2 regions of the Streptomyces sp. NPDC088812 genome follow, and region 1 is predicted to be linked to the other one. Evidence: riboswitches for the same ligand, from Rfam matches in the RefSeq annotation. Region 1 holds a riboswitch; the other holds the start of a gene.
The links. Region 1 has a riboswitch for thiamine pyrophosphate ahead of thiC (phosphomethylpyrimidine synthase ThiC). Riboswitches for the same ligand answer to the same signal wherever they lie in the genome.
Positions count from the first base shown of each region.

Region 2: linked by a shared signal. The riboswitch ahead of ACIP67_RS14530 (thiamine ABC transporter substrate binding subunit) and the one ahead of thiC (phosphomethylpyrimidine synthase ThiC) in region 1 are both predicted to bind thiamine pyrophosphate.

Region 1 is NZ_JBIVJP010000008.1:132,349-139,311, reverse strand. Features, by position in the region: gene ACIP67_RS16255 (metallophosphoesterase) at 1-588, shown strand, start outside; gene ACIP67_RS16250 (hypothetical protein) at 783-1,667, shown strand; gene thiC (phosphomethylpyrimidine synthase ThiC) at 1,881-3,677, opposite strand; TPP riboswitch at 3,670-3,858, opposite strand; gene ACIP67_RS16240 (YibE/F family protein) at 3,931-5,712, shown strand; gene ACIP67_RS16235 (SsgA family sporulation/cell division regulator) at 5,828-6,274, opposite strand; gene ACIP67_RS16230 (IclR family transcriptional regulator) at 6,373-6,963, opposite strand, start outside.
Region 2 is NZ_JBIVJP010000007.1:127,938-134,900, forward strand. Features, by position in the region: gene ACIP67_RS14515 (LAETG motif-containing sortase-dependent surface protein) at 1-393, shown strand, start outside; gene ACIP67_RS14520 (ABC transporter ATP-binding protein) at 471-1,493, opposite strand; gene ACIP67_RS14525 (ABC transporter permease) at 1,494-3,095, opposite strand; gene ACIP67_RS14530 (thiamine ABC transporter substrate binding subunit) at 3,158-4,234, opposite strand; TPP riboswitch at 4,305-4,411, opposite strand; gene rlmN (23S rRNA (adenine(2503)-C(2))-methyltransferase RlmN) at 4,468-5,574, opposite strand; gene ACIP67_RS14540 (phosphatidate cytidylyltransferase) at 5,709-6,963, opposite strand, start outside.

The DNA of each region.
Region 1 (6,963 bases):
ATGGGCAACCACGAGCTCCTCCTCCTCGGCGCCAAGCGCTTCGGCGACACCCCGGTCAACTCCGGTGCGGGCACCGCCACCTTCCAGGCGGCCTGGCTGCTCAACGGCGGCCAGAAGTCCGACATGGACCGCCTCCAGGACCACCATCTGCAGTGGATGGCCCGCCTCGACGCCGTCGAGGAGGTCGACGGCCACCTGCTCGTCCACTCCGACACCACCGCCTATCTCGACTACGGCGACTCGATCGAGGCGGTCAACGACACCGTCCGCGAGACGCTCACCCGCAACGACGCGGACGAAGTGTGGGATCTGTTCCGCAAGTTCACCAAGCGCTTCTCCTTCCGCGACGAGGGCGGCGCCGACGCCGTCCGCTCCCTGCTGGATACGTACGGCGGCACCCGTATCGTTCACGGCCACTCCCCGATTCCGTACCTGACGGGCGAGGTCGGTTCCGAGGACGATGACGATGCGTCCGGCCCGGTGGTCGAAGGACCGCACGTCTACGCGGACGGACTGGCCATCGCGATGGACGGCGGCGTGACGATGGCCGGAAAGCTGCTGGTCCAGCAACTGCCGCTCCCCGACTGACCGTTCACGCGCCCGCCGACCCCCCGCGTCGGACGCGCCCGGCGACCCCGCAGGCCAGGGGCCAATTTCCGCGAACCCCCTGTTACCCCGGGCCGTCGCCGCTCTACCATCGGCTTATCCGTAGCAGGCTCCCCTCCGTTTCTGCCCGACGGCTCGTTGGCATGCGAGCCCCAAGCCCTACGGAGCATCGGGGGATGCACATGAACAGCGTTCCGCAGCACCTGCACAGCGAGGACCGCCAGGAGTACGAGCGGGTCCTCGACGAGGCGCTGCGCTCCGCACCACACCACCCGGAACTGACCGCTGTCGGACAGCGGCTCAACGCCGAACAACTGCGCACCATGGCGCTCAACGCCACCGCTCTCATCACGGCGGCCGCTGCGACCGAGTACCAGCACTACGTGAAGGTCCGCGAGGAACTGCGGCGTCCGACGCCGTCCACCTCGTCCTCGCCCACCCCGGAGTCCGGCCACGGCGAGCCGGACGTGGGCGGGATGGGACTCGCCGCCACCATGAGCGACGCGGCCCAGGCCGCCGAGGCCGCCGGGGCGGGCGCCGTCGCCATCGCCGCCGTCCTCACCCCCGTCCTCGCCGGCACCGCCGCGGTGATCTTCCTGCTCGTCGGCTACGTCCTCAAGATGCTCGACCCCGGGCAGTCGTTCGCCCATGCCATGCTCACCACCGGTTGGGCGTTCGGAGCCATCGCCGCGGCAGCGATCCTCGTCGCCACCGTGGGACTCCTCCTCACGGCCCTGCGCAACCGGCCGACCCTGGAGGCCGGTCCGTACGCCGAACTGAGCGAGGAGGTGACCCGCGCCAGGGAAGCCTGGCGAGAAGCCCTGCTGGAACGGGGCATACTGCCGTTCCTGCGCGAGGCCCTCGTCAACCCGGGCACGGCCGCCGCACTGCACAGCGACCCGGCCCCACCGGCGCCCCCCGGCCGTCTGCCGAAGATCGGCTACGACCGTCCGGGCTTCAGCAGCCCGGACGACGGGCGCTCGACCGGCTCCCGGCCGAGCTACACCAGCCCGGACTACACCAGCCCGGACTTCGGAGGGCCCGAACACCAGCCGGAATAGGCCCACGGCTTGCGCCCCCGCCGAAGGGGACGCAAGCCGTACTCCCGGCTGGGTACGGGCCGGCTCAAGCCCGGCTCGCGCCCTCACCTCGACGAGAGTCTCGCGCCACCGGCGCACTACGGCCTCACGCCGGCGCAGGCCGAGCCGCGAGCCAAGCCGTGGGCCTGTCCATGGGGCAGCCTCGCGCCGCCCCGGGCCGCTGAACCTTCGGTGTCAGTCCGCGAGCGGCAGATAGACGCGGTTGCCCGCCGCCGCGAACTCCTGCGACTTCTGTGCCATCCCTTCCTCGATCTCCGCACGCGATCCCCCGTGTTCACGGCGAATGTCCTGGGAGATCTTCATCGAGCAGAACTTCGGCCCGCACATCGAGCAGAAGTGAGCGGTCTTGGCCGGCTCGGCCGGCAGTGTCTCGTCGTGGAACTCGCGGGCCGTGTCCGGGTCGAGGGCCAGATTGAACTGGTCCTCCCAGCGGAACTCGAAGCGGGCGTCGGACAGCGCGTCGTCCCACTCCTGCGCACCGGGGTGTCCCTTGGCGAGGTCGGCCGCATGGGCTGCGATCTTGTACGTGATGACGCCGGTCTTGACGTCGTCACGGTTGGGCAGGCCCAGATGCTCCTTCGGCGTGACGTAACAGAGCATGGCCGTGCCCCACCAGGCGATCATCGCGGCACCGATACCGGAAGTGATGTGGTCGTACGCCGGCGCGACGTCCGTCGTCAGCGGGCCGAGCGTATAGAACGGAGCTTCATCACAGATCTCCTGCTGAAGGTCGATGTTCTCCTTGATCTTGTGCATCGGGACATGTCCCGGGCCCTCGATCATCGTCTGAACGTGGAAACGCTTCGCGATCCGGTTGAGTTCCCCCAGAGTGCGCAGCTCCGCGAACTGCGCCTCGTCATTGGCGTCGGCGATCGAACCGGGCCTGAGACCGTCTCCGAGCGAGTACGTGACGTCGTAGGCGGCGAGGATCTCGCAGAGCTCCTCGAAGTGCTCGTAGAGGAACGATTCCTTGTGGTGGGCCAGGCACCACGCCGCCATGATCGAGCCGCCACGCGAGACGATGCCGGTCTTGCGGTTCGCGGTCAGCGGGACGTACGGCAGGCGGACGCCCGCGTGGACGGTCATGTAGTCCACGCCCTGCTCGGCCTGCTCGACGACGGTGTCCTTGTAGATCTCCCAGGTCAGTTCCTCGGCCTTGCCGTCGACTTTCTCCAGTGCCTGGTACAGCGGCACCGTGCCGATGGGAACAGGGGAGTTGCGCAGCACCCACTCACGGGTGGTGTGGATGTTGCGACCGGTGGACAGGTCCATGACCGTGTCCGCACCCCAGCGGGTCGCCCAGGTCATCTTCTCGACCTCCTCCTCGATGGAGGAGGTCACCGCCGAGTTGCCGATGTTGGCGTTGACCTTCACCAGGAACCGCTTGCCGATGATCATCGGCTCGATCTCCGGGTGGTTGACGTTCGCGGGCAGGACCGCACGGCCCGCCGCGATCTCCTCGCGAACCACCTCGGGCGCCACGTTCTCCCTGAGGGCCACGTACTCCATCTCGGGTGTGATCTCGCCGCGGCGCGCATACGCGAGCTGGGTGACCGCCTTGCCGTCCCGGCTACGGCGCGGCAGTCGGGGTCGTCCGGGGAAGACCGCGTCCAGGTTCCGCAGGCCGCCGCGCGGCGAGGTGTGCTTGATGCCGTCGTCCTCGGGACGGACGGGGCGGCCCGCGTACTCCTCGGTGTCCCCGCGGGCGATGATCCAGTTCTCCCGCAGCGGCGGCAGGCCCCTGCGGACGTCGGTCTCGACGAGCGGATCGGTGTACGGGCCGGACGTGTCGTACAGCGTGACCGACTGCCCGTTGGTGAGATGCACCTGACGAACTGGCACCCGCAGGTCGGGGCGCGCGCCCTCGACATACGCCTTGTGCCAGCCGATGGACTTCCCGGCCTCCCCGTTGGCGGAGATCTCGGCAGAGATCTGCGTGGAGACAGGCGTGCGTGCGTCCTTGATGGTCATGAGACCTACTCCCTACGCCGGCATTACCCGGTAACAGGTTCAGCGGTCGACGCAGCGGCTACCGTCTGCCGACGTTCCATGTGAAACATCACTCGGTTCGGTGACGTTCCACGTGAAACATCGCGAAGACGGAGGTCAGCGCCCTCTCAGCCCGGTGCTCCGAGCTCCCGCGTGTGCAAAGGTTGCCCCCACGCTAGCGGCAATTCGGGCGCGGTGAACAGGGGGCCCCTGTCGTTCTTGCGATGATCGGTCGGTGACCACGACACACCACCCCCCGTACCCACCACCCGAACCGCCTCGCGGACCGGGTGCCGGAAACGGTCCTGATCCCGGTCCGGGTCCAGGGCCGCGTCCCGGGCCACGTCCTCACCCAGCTTCAGGTCCGGGCACCGGTCACGGTCCTGGGACCGTTCCTGGCTCCGGTCCTGAGGCCAGTTCCCATGCCCAGGGCGGACGCGCTCCGAAGTCCGGGTACGGAGACGGCCACCCCGGCTTCGGTGGCGGGCACGGACCGGTCGGTCCCCCCGACAGCGGACACGGGCCGGGCAGCTCCCACAACGGCGGGCACGGCCATGGGCATGGCCCGGGTGACAAACTCGGCGGTGGACACGGCGGCGGTCCGGGCGGCGGGCATGGCCCGGGTCCTGGCGGCGGAGGGTACGGCCCGGGCTCCGGCGGAGGGCACGGGCACTCGCACAGCCACGGTCCGGCCGCCCCTGTCTCCCAGCATCTGCGCAAGGTCATCGCGGCCGTTCTCATCCCGTTCGCCGTGGCCGTGCTCGCCGGCCTGGTCGTGCTGTGGCCCGGCGGTGCTCCGCCGCACGAGCGCACCGGGGTGGGTTTCGACCGGCAGACGCAGCATGCGACGGTCACCAAGGTCGTGAGCGTGAGCTGCTCGTCGGTGAACGCCTCGGGCGCCACCGCGACCGGCGACACCTCGACGGCCGAGGGTTCCTCCGCGGAGCAGCAGGAGAACGGCACCTGCAAGCGGGCGACGATCCGGGTGGACACCGGTGACGACAAGGGCCGTACGTTCACGGAGATCGTGCAGCCGGACCAGTCACGGCAGTTGCACGAGGGCCAGCAGGTCGTGGTCGCCTACGAGCCCTCCGCGCCGAAGGACCTGCAGTACTCGGTCACCGACGTGAACCGCCGTGTTCCGTTGGCGGTGCTCGCCGCCATCTTCGCGGTCGCCGTCGTCCTCGTCGGGCGGCTGCGGGGCGTGATGGCGCTGGTGGCGCTGGCCATCAGTTTCCTGATCCTGAACTTCTTCATCCTGCCCGCGATCCTGCAGGGCTCGAACCCGCTGGTCGTGGCGGTCGTAGGGGCGAGCGCGATCATGCTGATCGCGCTCTACCTGTGTCACGGACTCTCGGCCCGCACCTCGGTCGCGGTGCTCGGGACACTCGTCTCGCTGCTGCTGATCGGTTTCCTGGGCTCGTGGTTCATCGACTGGGCCGCCCTGACCGGCAACACGGACGACAACACCGGTCTGATCCACGGGCTGTATCCGTCGATCGACATGAGCGGTCTGCTGCTCGCCGGCATCATCATCGGTTCGCTCGGCGTCCTGGACGATGTGACGGTCACCCAGACGTCGGCGGTCTGGGAACTGCACGAGGCCAACCCCTCGATGGGCTGGCGCGGTCTGTACCGGGCCGCCATCCGGATCGGCCGTGACCACATCGCGTCGGTGGTCAACACGCTCGTCCTCGCCTACGCCGGTGCCGCGCTGCCTCTGCTGCTGCTCTTCTCGATCGCCCAGAGCAGCGTCGGCACGGTCGCCAACAGCGAACTGGTCGCCGAGGAGATCGTGCGCACGCTGGTGGGCTCGATCGGTCTGGTCGCGTCGGTGCCGGTGACCACGGTCCTCGCGGCCCTGGTGGTGTCGGCCGACCGCCCCGGGCCCGGGGCGGCCACCGAGGCGGCCCCAGGGGCGGCACCGGAAGTGGCGGCGGATCCGGCGGCGGTCGGTGCGACGGGCGCCGCTCCGCAGATCCCCCGGGGCGGCAGGGGGAGACGGCGCAAGCGCTGACGCGGCCAGCGGTCCGGGCCGGCAGCGGCGACCGGCTCGGACCACCCAGAAGAAGCGTTACTGCAATGACTCGGCCCCTGCTGAAGCGTTACGCCAGCGCTTCAGTGCGCACCGCTCAGCCGGCGCTCTGCTCCTCCGCCAGGATCCGGTCCAGCGCCTCGTCCAGATGGGCGTCGAAATCGGCCAACGCACCCTCCTGGCCCAGCGGCACCAGCTTGTCCGTGCGATCGAGGAAGGCAACGAGCGGAGCTGCCGAGGAACGGAAAACTGCCTGATCGCCACCGACCTGAAGCCGGATCAGGATCTCGCTCAGGGAATCCGGGTCGACCGGCGAGACCCGTACATCCCCCTCGCCGCACGGTCTGCCCACCCCGTCGATGAGCAGCTCCCGCCCGAACGCCCATGTCACCGGGGCATCACCGGGAAGGTGGAAAGTGAGCCGGACGGCGTAAGGATCACAGGTGGCGTAGCCCAGCTCCACAGGGATGCGGAACGAGAGCTCCTCCGAGACGAGAAAGCTCATCATGACCTCTGCCTGGACTGCTTGCACGGACTCTCGCATCGCCTTACCCCGTCGTGGCCGTCGGTTGGCTGGGATTGAACCCCTGACTGTCAGGGCATCTTGCTGAAAGTGCACGACAGATCACAAGGAGTGAGTTTTCAGATACTGATAGAGATCGCAAGCGATCCCAGCATCCGTCCGACCTCGTCCTGCAACTGCCGAGCCGCCGCCGACAGCCGGTCCGCCTGGTGGGCGGGCAGGGAGATCGCCATCGTGGCCGCGGTCGTGCCCACGGTGATCGGGATCGCGGCGCAGACCGTGCCCAGCGCGTACTCCTGCCGTTCGACGACCGTCTCCATCCGGCGCACACGGGCCAGTCGCCGCATCAGGACGTGGTCGTCGCGGACCGTGTAAGGGGTGATGGACTGCACCGGGTAGCGGTCCAGGTGGTCGCGGCGGGAGTCCTCGTCGAGCTGGGAGAGCAGGCACTGGCCGATAGCGTGTGCATGACCGGTCTCACGGAAGTCGGCCCATTCCTCGACAGCCGGGTTGCCCGGGGTGTCGGACACGCACATGACCTCGATCTCGCCGTCGCGGTACACGGCGTAGTACACCGGAACACCGATCGCATCACGCCAGTGGGCGAGGGTGTCGACGACCGTGCTGCGACGTTTCTGCGCCGCCCCGCTGCTACTCAGACGCACGGCTGACTCCCCGAGGAAGAACAGCCCCTTGTCGCGGCGCAGATA
Region 2 (6,963 bases), on a different contig from region 1:
CACGTCAAGGCCGGGGATGACGTGAACACCGACATCCCCACCCTGACGACCCCGGCGAAGGCCTGCGCGGCCGACGACGCCACCCCCGCCACCACCCCGACGCCCTCGCCGTCGGACTCCTCCCCCGCCCCGGCCGCGTCCGGGTCCGCCACGCCGGCCCCGTCGTCCCCGTCGTCCCCGTCGGCCTCGGCCTCGGTCTCCGGGAGCGAGAGCACCGCGGCCGCGGACTCCGGCGCGAGCAACGCCCCCTCGCCCGCCGTCGGCGAGTCCCACCTCGCCGAGACCGGCGCCGACTCCCACACCGGGCTGATCGTCGGCCTCGCCGTCGTCCTGGTCGCCGTGGGCGGCGGAGCGGTGTTCCTCGGCATGCGCCGCCGGGGCACGAGCCGCTGAACCCGCACGGCCCGCCTGCTCCGAAGACCCCGGCGCAGGCGGGCCGTCGGCGTCCGCGGCCCCGGAGACCGGCCCGGTCAGTCGAGCACGACGACGTCGGCCGGGTCGAACACCACCCCCACCACGTCCCCGACCTCCGGCGCCAGCCGCAGCGCGCACGCGGCCTCCAGGCGCGGCGCGTCCTCCGGCTGGAGGTGGACGGCGACATGCGTGCCCTTGAAGGTGCGGGCGGCGACCGTGCAGCGCAGGCCCTCGCCCGCGTCGGCCAGCCGCACCCCGGCCGGCCGGACCAGCAGGGTGCGCGTGCCCTGCGGGGAGCCGGCCGGCACCGGCACCTTGCCCCACGGGGTGACCGCGGCCTCCCCGGCGACGCCCGCCTCCACCACGTTGTCGAAGCCGAGGAAGCGGGCGACGAACGCGTCCGCCGGCCGCTGCCACACCTCCAGCGGCGTACCGGACTGGGCGATGTGCCCCTCCCGCATCACCACGACCCGGTCGGCCAGCGCGAACGCCTCGCCCTGGTCGTGGGTGACCGCCAGCACGGTGGTGCCCAACCGCCCGAACAGCTCGCGCAGTTCGACGACCAGCCGCTCCCGCAGCGACCGGTCGAGCTGCCCGAGCGGCTCGTCCAGCATCAGCAGCCGGGGCCGGGGCGCGAGCGCGCGGGCCAACGCGACCCGCTGCTGCTCACCGCCGGAGAGGGCGGCGACGGCCCGGCGGGCGGCCCCCGGCAGCCCCACGAGATCGAGCAGCTCCGCCACCCGTTCCCGCTGCCGCCGCCCGGGAACGCCGTGCATCCGCAGCCCGAAGGCCACATTGCCGCCCACGTCCCGCTGCGGGAAGAGCTGGTGGTCCTGGAACATCAGCCCGAGCTCCCGCCGGTGCGCGGGCACACCCGCCTGGTCGCGCCCGTCGAGCAGCACCCGCCCGGCGTCGAGGGGCTGGAGCCCGGCCACCGCCCGCAGCAGGGTCGACTTGCCGCTGCCGCTCGGCCCCAGCACACACACCACCTCGTGCTCGGCGACGGCGAGGTCGACGGCGTCCAGCACCGGCCGCCCGCCGCCGAACCGCACGGTCGCACCCTCGAGCCGCAGCAGCATCTAGAACTCCCCCGTCCGGTCGGTCCGCAGCCGCTCCAGCACCAGCAGGGCCACCGCGCACACCAGCATCAGAATCGTCGAAAGGGCCATCGCCTGGCCGTAGTTGAGCTCACCGGCCCGGCCCAGCAGCCGCGCCACGGCGACCGGCAGCGTCGGGTTGTCGGGCCGCGCGATGAACACCGTCGCCCCGAACTCCCCGAGCGACACCGCGAAGGCGAACCCGGCCGCGACGAGCAGCGCCCGCCGCACCATCGGCAGGTCCACCTCCCGCCACACCCGCCACGGCGACGCGCCCAGCACCGCCGCCGCCTCCCGCAGCCGCACGTCCACCGCGCGCAGCACCGGCAGCATGGTCCGTACGACGAAGGGGACACCGACCAGCGCCTGCGCCAGCGGCACCAGGATCCAGGTGCCGCGCAGGTCCAGCGGGGGCTCGTCCAGCGCGATCAGGAACCCGAAGCCGACCGTCACCGCGGAGACGCCGAGCGGCAGCATCAGCAGCGCGTCGAACCCACGGACGAGGCGTCCGGCGTCCCGGCGGGTCAGCGCGGCGGCCGCCAGAGCGCCGATCACCACGGCGATCGCGGTGGCGGCGAGCGCGTACTCCAGGGAGTTGCCGATCGCGTCGATCGGCGGGACGAGGAAGACATGGCCGTCGTCGCCGGTCAGCGCCCGGTAGTAGGCGAAGTCCGGCGCGTCCAGCGAGCGCTGGACCAGGACCGCCAGGGGCAGCAGGATCAGCACGACGACGGTGGCCAGGACGCCGGCCAGCAGCGTCCACTGCCCGGCCCCGCGGGGCCGCCGCGCCGTCAGGGAGGCGTCCACCAGCCGCAGCGCGCTCTCCCGCCGCCGTACGGTCCAGGCGTGCACGGCGAGGACCGCGCCGACGGCCGTGAACTGGACGATCGTGAGGACGGCCGCCGTGGACAGGTCGAACAGCTCCGACGTCTGCCGGTAGATCTCGACCTCCAGGGTCGAGAAGGTGGGCCCGCCGAGGATCTGCACCACGCCGAAGGAGGTGAAGGTGAACAGGAACACCATGAGCGCGGCCGCGGCCACGGCCGGCGCGAGGGCCGGGAGGGTCACCCGGCGCCACGCCCGCCACGGCGACGCGCCCAGCATCCGCGCCACCTCCTCCTGCCGCGGATCGAGCTGCGCCCAGAGCCCGCCCACCGTCCGCACCACGACCGCGTAGTTGAAGAAGACGTGCGCGGCCAGGATCGCCCACACCGTGGTGTCCAGCCGTACGCCCCACAGCTCGTCGAGCAGTCCGCCGCGCCCGACGAGCGCCAGGAAGGCCGTCCCGACGACGACCGTCGGCAGCACGAACGGGACGGTGACGACGGCCCGCAGGACCTGCTTGCCGGGGAAGGAGAGGCGGGCGAAGACGTAGGCGGCGGGCAGGGCGACCAGCAGGGTGAGCGCGGTGGAGGCGAGCGCCTGCCAGGTGGTGAACCACAGCACGTGCCGGATGCCGGGGTCGCCGAGCACGTCGAGCAGGCGCCCGGCGTGCCACGTCCCGTCGGAGCCGAGCCCGCGCGCGACGATCGCGGCGACGGGGTAGGCGAAGAAGACCCCGAAGAACGCGACGGGCAGGGCCATGAGCCCGAGCCGCGCCGCGCTCCCGGAACGGCCCGTGCGGGCCGCCGCGCCGCCCGCCTTCGTCACTTCAGTACGAGCGAGGTCCACGACTTGACCCACTGGTCGCGGTGCGCGGCGATGTCCGCCGGGGCCATGGTCTCGGGGTCCTCGGCGGCGGGCCCGTACGCGGTGAACTCGGCGGGCACGGCCGCGCCCTTCAGCACCGGGTAGACGAACATGTTGAGCGGCATGTCCTCCTGGAAGCGCTGGGAGATCAGGAAGTCGATCAGCGCCTTGCCGCCCGCGCTGTTCTTCGCGTTGCTCAGCAGCCCCGCGAACTCGACCTGCCGGAAGCAGGTGCCGGTCGCGACACCGGTCGGGGCGGTGGTGGGCTTGGGGTCCGCGTAGATCACCTCGGCGGGCGGCGAGGAGGCGTAGGAGACGACGAGCGGCCGGTCGCCGCCGGCCTTCTTCCCTCCGGCCGAACCGGAGAACTCCTCGTTGTAGGCCTGCTCCCAGCCGTCGACCACCTTCACGCCGTTGGCCTTCAGCTTCTTCCAGTACCCCTCCCACCCGTCGTCGCCGTACCGGGCGGCGGTGCCGAGGAGGAAGCCGAGGCCGGGCGAGGAGGTGGAGGCGTTCTCGGTGACGAGGAGGTTCTTGTAGGCGGGCTTCGTCAGGTCGTCGAAGGAGGTGGGCGGGGCCAGCTTGTGGTCGGCGAAGTACTCCTTGTCGTAGTTGACGCAGATGTCGCCGTAGTCGACGGGCGTGACCCGGTGCTTGTCCCCGTCGAGCCGGTAGGCGGCGTCGACCTGGTCGAGCCCCTTCGCCTCGTACGACTGGAAGAGGCCGTTGTCGAGGGCGCGGGACAGGAGCGTGTTGTCGACGCCGAAGAAGACGTCGCCCTGGGGGTTGTCCTTGGTGAGGACGGCCTTGTTCACGGCCTGCCCGGCGTCGCCGTCCGTGAGGACCTTCACCTGGTAGCCGGACTGCTTCTCGAACTCCGCGAGCACGTCCTCGGAGACGGCCCACGAGTCGTGGCTGATCAGGGTGACGGTGGTGGAGCCGGAGCCGGACGCGGAATCGTCCGACGATCCGCACGCCGACAGCGTGACGAGGCCGAGGCCGACGGCCGCGGCCACGAACGTCCTGGTGTGCACTGGTTTTCCTCCTGGGGTTGACCAGGAAGAGACGCGGCCCCGCCCGGCGGACCCGGGCGGGGCACAACAGCTTGAGCGGTGACCGAACTTCCTACCCAGAATGACCTGGGCGAGGTTCAGAGGGTCTGCGGCCTGGTGCCGCACTCTCAGCGCTGTGGCGCTCCCCTGTCGGAATATGAAGATGTCATCAGACGGACAGATGTCGGATATGAAGATGTCGTACGGCGCTCAGACTACCGCTCGGTGGCCGCGAGCTGACCGCAGGCCCCGTCGATCTCCTGGCCGCGGGTGTCCCGGACGGTCACCGGCACCCCGTGCGCGGCAATGGCCTCCACGAACGCCTTCTCGTCCTCGGGCCGGGACGCGGTCCACTTCGAGCCGGGCGTCGGGTTGAGGGGGATCAGGTTGACGTGCACCGGTCGGCCCCTGAGGAGGCGTCCGAGGCGGTCACCGCGCCAGGCCTGGTCGTTGATGTCGCGGATCAGGGCGTACTCGATGGACAGCCGCCGACCGGACTTCTCGGCGTACTCGAACCCGGCGTCGAGCACCTCGCGCACCTTCCACCGGGTGTTCACCGGGACGAGGGTGTCGCGCAGCTCGTCGTCCGGGGCGTGCAGCGAGATGGCGAGCCGGCACTTGAAGCCCTCGTCGGCGAACCGGTGGATGGCCGGCACCAGCCCTACGGTCGACACGGTGATCCCGCGCTGCGACAGCCCGAGCCCGTCCGGTGTGGGGTCGGTCAGGGCGCGGACGGCGCCGACGACCCGCTTGTAGTTGGCGAGGGGCTCGCCCATGCCCATGAAGACGATGTTGGACAGCCGGGCCGGCCCTCCGGGGACCTCTCCGTCCCGCAGGGCCCGCATCCCGTCGACGATCTGGTGCACGATCTCGGCGGTCGACAGGTTCCGGTCCAGCCCCGCCTGCCCGGTCGCGCAGAACGGGCAGTTCATCCCGCACCCCGCCTGGGAGCTGATGCACATGGTCACCCGGTCCGGGTAGCGCATCAGCACCGACTCCACGAGCGTGCCGTCGAAGAGCCGCCACAGGGTCTTGCGGGTGGTGCCCTGGTCGGTCGACAGGTGCCGCACGACCGTCATCAGCTCCGGCAGCAGCGCCTCGCGCAGCTTGTCGCGGGCCCCGGCGGGGATGTCGGTCCACTCCGCCGGGTCGTGCGCGTACCGCGCGAAGTAGTGCTGCGACAGCTGCTTCGCCCGGAACGGCTTCTCACCGATCCCCGCCACCGCCTCCTTCCGCTCGGCGGGCGAGAGGTCGGCGAGGTGCCGCGGCGGCTTCTTGGCTCCGCGGGGGGCGACGAAAGTGAGTTCTCCGGGCTTAGGCATGGCCTTACCAGTGTCGCAGATCGACTCGGGTGCCCCGGCTCGCCGTCGTGGCACCCCGCCCCGGGCCGTGACGACGGCGAGCCCCCGTCCGCCGGGGACGGGGGCTCGCTCGACGCGGGTGGGGCGGGTCCCGGTCAGGACGATCCCACGAAGAGCACCAGCAGCAGCCACACCACCGGAGCCGTGGGCAGCAGCGAGTCGAGACGGTCCATGATGCCGCCGTGACCCGGGAGCAGGGTGCCCATGTCCTTGATGCCGAGGTCCCGCTTGATCATCGACTCGCCGAGGTCACCGAGCGTGGCGCTGGCGGCGACCGCGAGGCCGAGCAGCAGGCCCTGCCACCACGTGCCGCCGTCGATGAGGAACTGCATGCACAGCGCGCCCGCGACCATCGCGAACGACACCGCGCCCAGCAGGCCCTCACGGGTCTTGCCGGGGCTGATGCGCGGGGCGAGCTTGTGCCTGCCGAAGCGCCAGCCGACGGCGTACGCGCCGGTGTCGCTGACCACCGTCAGGAGCAGGAACGTCAGCACGCGCTGCGCGCCGTCCTCGGCCGTGAGCATCATGGCGACGAAGGTGGCCAGGAACGGGACGTAGAAGGCCGCGAAGAGACCGGCCGTGACGTCCTTGAGGTAGCCCTCCGGCGGTTCCGTCATCCGCCAGACGAGGACCGCGAGCGCGGTCAGGGCCATGGCAAGCCAGGCGCCCTCGGCCCCCCGGACGTACCCGGCGACGACCATCGCCGCGCCGCCGAGCGCCAGTGGCACCAGGGGCGCCTTGATGCCCTTGCGCTCCTGGAGCCGGCTGGTGAGCTCCCACAGGCCCACCACGACGGCGATCGCTATGACACCGATGAAGACGGCCTTCACCACGAACAGCGAGACGACGATCACCGCGCCGAGCCCGACGCCCACCCCTATCGCCGCACCCAGGTCCCGGCCCGCGCTCTTCTTCTGCGGGGCGGGCGCCGGCTGCGGGGCGTCGGGCATGGGATCCGGATTCTGCGGCGCCGCCGCAGGGGGCAGCGCCGACGGGGTCTCGTCGCGGAACGGCTCGTTGCGGAACGCCTCCTCGCGGAACCCCCCGCCGGGGGGCATCCCGCCGGGGAACGTCCCGCCCGGGGGCGGCGTCCCCCCGCGGTACGGCTCACCGTGAGTCGCCTCACCGGGAGCCGCCCCGCCGCGGAACGTCTCGTCCCGGAACAGGGGGCCGCCCCTGCGAGCGGCCCCCCGGTCGTCATCCTGGTGTCCGTCGTCGGCGGGGACGTCGGGGACGATGGGCATGGGGCGAGTCTGCTGCGCCTCAGGCGCATCGTACGCGGGACCCGCCGGGGAAGCCCCCTGGACAGGCCCCTGGTCGGTGGGCCCCCAGTACCCGGTCGGTGAACCG